DNA from 2 places in the Brevibacillus choshinensis genome. Region 2 is predicted to be linked to the other one. Evidence: a T-box and tRNA genes for the amino acid it is inferred to sense, from the RefSeq annotation. Region 2 holds a T-box; the other holds one or more tRNA genes.
The links. A T-box is a leader RNA that pairs with one kind of tRNA and senses whether it is charged. The one in region 2 lies ahead of JNE38_RS09815 (valine--tRNA ligase), so its partner is inferred to be a tRNA-Val.

Region 1: it has a tRNA-Val gene. The T-box ahead of JNE38_RS09815 (valine--tRNA ligase) is inferred to sense a tRNA for this amino acid. The anticodon was not compared.

Annotation. Positions count from the first base shown of each region.
Region 1 covers NZ_CP069127.1:3,960,599-3,963,862, forward strand. The annotation lists gene JNE38_RS19910 (ABC transporter ATP-binding protein) at 1-4, opposite strand, end outside; gene JNE38_RS19915 (NAD(P)/FAD-dependent oxidoreductase) at 199-1,254, shown strand; tRNA gene JNE38_RS19920 (tRNA-His) at 1,369-1,444, opposite strand; tRNA gene JNE38_RS19925 (tRNA-Met) at 1,461-1,537, opposite strand; tRNA gene JNE38_RS19930 (tRNA-Gly) at 1,574-1,649, opposite strand; tRNA gene JNE38_RS19935 (tRNA-Leu) at 1,678-1,764, opposite strand; tRNA gene JNE38_RS19940 (tRNA-Val) at 1,930-2,005, opposite strand; tRNA gene JNE38_RS19945 (tRNA-Glu) at 2,055-2,131, opposite strand; tRNA gene JNE38_RS19950 (tRNA-Ser) at 2,136-2,228, opposite strand; gene JNE38_RS31095 (hypothetical protein) at 2,617-2,748, opposite strand; gene thiM (hydroxyethylthiazole kinase) at 3,236-3,264, opposite strand, start outside.
Region 2 covers NZ_CP069127.1:1,916,465-1,919,728, reverse strand. The annotation lists gene JNE38_RS09815 (valine--tRNA ligase) at 1-1,317, opposite strand, end outside; T-box leader at 1,412-1,647, opposite strand; gene JNE38_RS09810 (STAS domain-containing protein) at 1,680-2,030, opposite strand; gene JNE38_RS09805 (ATP-binding protein) at 2,137-3,264, opposite strand, start outside.

The DNA of each region.
Region 1 (3,264 bases), 2.0 Mb from region 2:
CCATGTATGTACCCTCCATTTGCTGAAGAAATAGATAAGGAGTTTCCTTGTGATAATGATTATCAATTTCGTTATTTACTATAAGGGGGTCCTTTTTTTCTGTCAATAGGCAAATGTGGTTGCGAATGGAAGGCAACTCCTATATAATTTGCTGAGAATGAGAATCAGTTACATACATGAATCCAGGAGTGAATGGACATGGATCAACATGAATTGTTTGATGTGACGATCATTGGAGGGGGGCCAGCTGGTCTCTACTCTAGTTTTTATAGCGGGCTTCGCGAGATGAAGACGAAGCTGATCGAATTTCAGCCTCATCTCGGTGGAAAAATTCACGTGTATCCGGAGAAATTGATCTGGGATGTAGGTGGTCAGACACCCATTACGGGAGCAAAGCTTATCGAGCAGGTGGTCGCCCAAGGATTGACTTTTCATCCGGAAGTCGTCTTGAACGAAAAAGTCTCATCCATTTCTCGCAATGAGGACGGAATTTTTGTTTTGCGCGCCGAGTCTGGGAACCTCCATTATTCCAAGACCGTCATCGTTGCCGTCGGTGGTGGAATTCTCACTCCGCAAAAACTGGATGTGGAAGGTGCCGAGAAATTCGAAGTATCCAACCTGCACTACACGGTAAAGTCCATGCATTACTTTCAGGGCAAGACCATCCTCATCTCCGGGGGTGGGAACTCGGCAATCGATTGGGCCAATGAATTGGAGCCTATTGCGGGGAAGGTGTACCTCACGTACCGGAAGGAATCGCCTTCTGCTCATGAAGCGCAAGTCTCCCAGCTCCTGAAAAGCTCTGCCAGCTGCTTTTTCCAGACGACGATTACCCGCTTGGTCGCCTCCTCCACTCGCGAAACGGTCGAGTATGTGGAATTGACGAACCATGAAACCGGAGAGGTCACTACACTGGCTGTCGACGAGGTGATCATCAACCACGGGTACGAGCGGGACTCCAGCCTTTTGAAAAATAGTGAACTGGACATTGCTCTGGTCGATGACTTTTACGTGGAAGCGACTCCAAGCGGCGAGTCCTCCATACCTGGCTTGTACGCTGCCGGTGATATCGTCAAATACAACGGCAAGCTCCATTTGATCGCCGGCGCATTTCAGGATGCTGCCAATGCGGTCAACAAGGCGAAGCAATACATCACGCCCGAGGCAAATTCCTACGCGATGGTCTCTTCCCACAACGAAGTCTTCAAGCAGCGAAATCGCGAATTGGTCAAACAGATGCTGCAAAAATCATGATTCGGACAGCAAAACAGCCCAGCGAGGAGACCTGATCAGGAATCTCCCGGCTGGGCTGTTTTCGTATGTACAAAAAAAGAGTGCCGTAACCGACACTCATTCTCTACCTGTTTATGGGGCGATCGATGGGACTTGAACCCACGAATGCCGGAGCCACAATCCGGTGCGTTAACCCCTTCGCCACGACCGCCATATGAATTGTGAATTGGTAGCGGCGGAGGGAATCGAACCCCCGACCTTTCGGGTATGAACCGAACGCTCTAACCAGCTGAGCTACACCGCCAAAAATGAAAGCTTGCACTATGTCAGCAAAAAAAGATGGAGCGGACGAAGGGTCTCGAACCCTCGACCTTCGCCTTGGCAAGGCGACGCTCTACCAATTGAGCTACGTCCGCATGTAATTTTGAAGTTAGGGATATTGTTTGGTGCGGTCGAGAGGACTTGAACCTCCACGGTGTTGCCACCACTAGAACCTGAATCTAGCGCGTCTGCCAATTCCGCCACGACCGCGTAATGTATGGTGGAGGCTGACGGGATCGCTTCCTACTTGCGCCGCTGCATCGAATCGCTGCGCTGCCAAGCAAGATCAGGTGTACCCGAGCAAATCTCCTGAGTGCTTACTCCGAGGGTGAACCGGTACGGTGAGTTCCCGAGCCGGAACCAATACGAAGTAAATGGTGGAGGCTGACGGGATCGAACCGCCGACCCTCTGCTTGTAAGGCAGATGCTCTCCCAGCTGAGCTAAGCCTCCAGTGTTCCCCAACTAGCGTTGGGTCCCGACACATGTTGTCGGTGTTTTATGGTGACCCGTAGGGGATTCGAACCCCTGTATGACAGCGTGAAAGGCTGCTGTGTTAAACCGCTTCACCAACGGGCCATGATGGCGGATGGAGTGGGATTTGAACCCACGAGACGGGTCGACCCCGCCTACACGATTTCCAATCGTGCTCCTTCGGCCGCTCGGACATCCATCCATTTTTGATTTCCGATATGCTCGGCAAGAATTAATCTATCATATCTTCACTATGTTTTCAAGTGCTATTTCAAAAGTATTTCACTGTTGAAATCTAGCAATTTTAGACGCGCTACCTTTCTTATTGCAGCGAGCAATTAGAAAGCTCGGCAACCTCTAGTATGCGGTTTGCCGAGCCTTCTCCCTAGTCTCAGGCCACCTGTTTCCCTAAATCAGGCGCTCCCCCATGCTTTTTCACGAAATAAGGGCATGCTGCCTAAAGCAATCCAGCTCACACCCCAATACGCTAACAGTAACTCTAAATGGCGTGGTGAAGACGAATGGGCAAACGTAATAAGCAAGGGATAAAATTTCCCTGTTTGTATGGGAACTGGTGCGGCCCAGGATGCTCAGGACCGGGGGCGCCCATCGACGACATTGACCGCTGCTGCAAAAGGCATGATCGCTGCTACGAAAAACGAGGCTATTTTTCCTGCAGCTGTGACCGTGAACTGCTGCGATGCCTTTCCAGCAGAAAGCATGATCTTGGATCCGATAAAGAGCGGGTAGCTGCCATGATTTCCTCTTATTTTTCTCGCAGCAAATGCATTCCTGACAACAGATAAAGCCTTTTGCCAGAATAGTTCCTTTAGTTAATTTTCATACAAAAATTGGTAACATCTTGGACATGATACTGCCACAAATGGTACACAATTCCCAGTATAAATTTGGTACTCTATTGTATGTCCAAGGAGGGTACACACCGTGGAATTGCACTTACGCACAGAAGCCAGCATGGCATTGGCGTTAAAGAGAGAAATCATATGTCATGGAATTTCTCAGTTCTATTTACTTCCGTTTGAAAATGATCAGGTAGAATTCATATTCCTAGCCCTTTCGGAACACCAGAAGAAGCTGCTGTCATTTAGTTTGAGAAACTACAGCTACTCCCTAACATATCTAGCCTAGCGCACGATCATTTTCTCCCCGCTTTGGGGGGATTTTTTTTGCCTTCTGCCAAAGATGCGGTTATTCTGCCAGCTCCAGGATTCCACTCC
Region 2 (3,264 bases):
TTCGCGGGATACGATCGTCTCGCCGCAATCGGCGCAATACCATGCAGGAATGCGGTGTCCCCACCACAGCTGACGGGAAATGCACCAGTCGCGGATATTCTCGATCCAGCGCAGATAGTTGTTTTTAAAGCGCTCCGGTACAAACTTCACGCTCTCTTCGCTCGCTGCATTTGCGAGGGCTTCATCTGCCAGCGGCTGCATTTTTACGAACCATTGTGTGGACAGGTAAGGCTCTACGACAGCATCGCTGCGCTCGCTGTGTCCCACTTGGTGAATGTGCTCCTCGACCTTGAACATGACACCTTGCTCGCTCAGGTCTTTGATGATCTGCTTGCGGCAAGCGAAACGATCCATGCCTTTGTAAATGCCTGCCTGCTCATTCATCGTACCCGTCTCATCCATGACCACGATTTGCGGCAGGTTGTGTCGAAGTCCCAGTTCAAAGTCGTTCGGGTCGTGTGCTGGCGTGATTTTCACTGCACCTGAACCAAATTCAGGATCGACATAATCGTCCGCCACGATCGGAATTTCGCGTCCTACGATTGGCAGAATGACGGTTTTGCCAACCAGGTTTTTGTAGCGCTCGTCCTCCGGGTGTACCGCTACCGCAGTATCGCCCAGCATGGTTTCCGGACGGGTCGTCGCCACCTCGATGTAGCCAGAGCCATCAGAGAGCGGGTAGCGCATATGGTGCAGGGCACCTTTTACTTCCTTATAGATTACTTCGATGTCGGAAAGTGCAGTGCGAGCCGCAGGGTCCCAGTTGATGATACGGTTGCCGCGATAGATCAGCCCTTTTTCATAGAGGCGAACAAACACTTCGCGAACAGCGCGGGACAGGCCCTCATCCATCGTAAAGCGCTCGCGGGAATAATCGAGGGCCAGGCCCAGCTTTTCCCACTGCTCACGGATGTGCGATGCGTAAATGTGCTTCCACTCCCACACCTTTTCCACGAACTTTTCGCGGCCGAGGTCATGACGGGAGATGCCTTCCTCACGCAGTGTTGCTTCAACACGCGCTTGCGTCGCAATCCCTGCATGGTCCATTCCCGGCAGGAACAACGTGCTGTAGTCTTGCATCCGCTTAGTCCGCGTGATGATGTCCTGCAGGGTCGTATCCAGCGCATGGCCCAGATGGAGCTTCCCTGTTACGTTTGGCGGGGGAATCACGATCGTAAATGGTCGTTTGTTCGGATCGCGCTCCGCTTTGAAAAATTGCTTTTGAATCCAATAGGGATACCATTTGGTTTCAGCCGCTTTTGGATCATAGTTTTTCGGCAGCAGCTGGTCGATGTCTTGTGTTGGTTGAGATGACATGCGTGACTCCTCCTTAATAAAAAACATGCTGGAAGCACTCTTGCAGAAGGCAGATCTTCGGCTGAGGCCGCCAGAAAATAAAAAAACCCTTCATCCAAAGGACGAAAGGATATTTTCGCGGTACCACCTTTGTTAACACGCACGGTCGATGACGATGCGTATTCCCTCAAACACGATAACGGTTGCGAACCGTTTCCGGCTGAACGTACGTCTCACCGGAACAACTCCTGGGCGACCTTCAGTCATTCGTCACCTTAGAGAATCTCGCAGCTATTGATTCTCCTCTCTGACAAGGGTTCCTGACTTACTCTTCCCACTCCACGTTGCTTACATATGGAATTATCATGGACATTTCTACGTTATTATATACAATCAGTCGGTTTCGCGTCAAACCCAGTTTCAACGGCTTTCCCCACGGAGATTCCCAAAGCCTCCGTAAAGCCGAGCACACTCAAGATATCCAAGATCTCTTCTCGCACATTCACAATTTCTACTTGCTTGCCTAGTGCCAGCAGTTCTTTCGTCGTAAAAAACAGGCTGCCTATCCCCGATGAGTCAACAAAAGAGACGCCCTGGAAATCGACAGTAACGGATTCGTTGCGTCCTCCATATTGCTGGAGCAACTCCCCTACCCGGTCTCCCACAGCCATATCCAGTTCCCCGGCAAAAAATAGCGTGGCTTGCCCATTTGTTTCTGTCGCCCGATAGTCCATGTATAAACTCCTCTCATTGATGTATAGGTCCCCACCGTACTCCCTCAATTACTAGATACCCTTTTTCACACGAGTACAAACATTTTCGTAAATGACAGCACATTCTCTAGGAAGTGGCCTCGCATTCGAGGATGAGCTTGGTCCCTGCGAGAGAGCTGCCCAGATAAACCCGATCACAATATTGCAGCATGACATGAAACCCTGCGCCGAGGGAATGACGAGTCGAATACCCTTGCTGCAGAGTCGCTCTCGGCAGCTCTTCCAGCAGGATGCCTTGGCCCTCATCATGAATGACCGCTCTGCACATGTGCTGCTCGTTCGACACGTACACCGTGATCGTCCCGCCATCGCCATGCTTTAAGGTGTTCGAAGCCGCTTCATTGACAGCGACCAGAAATTGCAGGATGCGCTTGTCGGACAATCCGAGCGGCTCTAGGGCACGCTTGCACGCCCGCCGCAGCTGTGCCAGATCCTTTGGAGCACGCACGTCCATGGCAAACGATTTGTGACCGTTGCGGAGCAGAAAAAACAGCTCCTCGTCATTTAGCAGGAGCAGCTTGTTATGGGTAACCACTCCCAAAATATCCTTGTAGATTTCCCATTCCCTTCGCTGACGCTTCCTCTCTTCCGCAATCGCTTCCGTCACATCGATCAGTGCGATCCCGAACGTTTGATCAGGCAAGGGAGAAGCGTACATTTCAAACAGCTTTCGGCCGTCTTCGGAAATGAGCTGCTCGCGAAAAGAATCCAGGGAGCTCCTGCCATCCGTGATCAGGCGATACATTTCCCTCTCAATGTCGCGTTCCGCTCGCGATGTTCCCAGCGGCCTCAGATTGCCTTCATCAAACAAATACAGAAAAATGGTCCCGATCTGCCGCAGGATGGAGAGCTTCTGCAGCTCCTGCCTGATCAGGCGCCCTCGTTCATCATCTCTTTCTTTCAGATCCACCAAAAGTTCGGACGGGTCGAGCTCGCCGCTCATATGCCAGTTGTGAAACTCTTCAAGCAGCAGACGTTCGAGCACTTCATCCCGACGCAAAACTTTCTCAATATCGATCACATAATACGGAACGCCATGGATCCCGTGCAGTCCGTCCCCGATGATCCGAAAATCGCCGGCGAGCTCAACCTCCATACGTCCGTGCAGCGGTTTCTCGTAACTGAACAGGCCAATGGCTGTCCGACTGACTGTGACAAGCTGGGCCTGGCATTCTTCCGATGTAGAAAGGTTCGT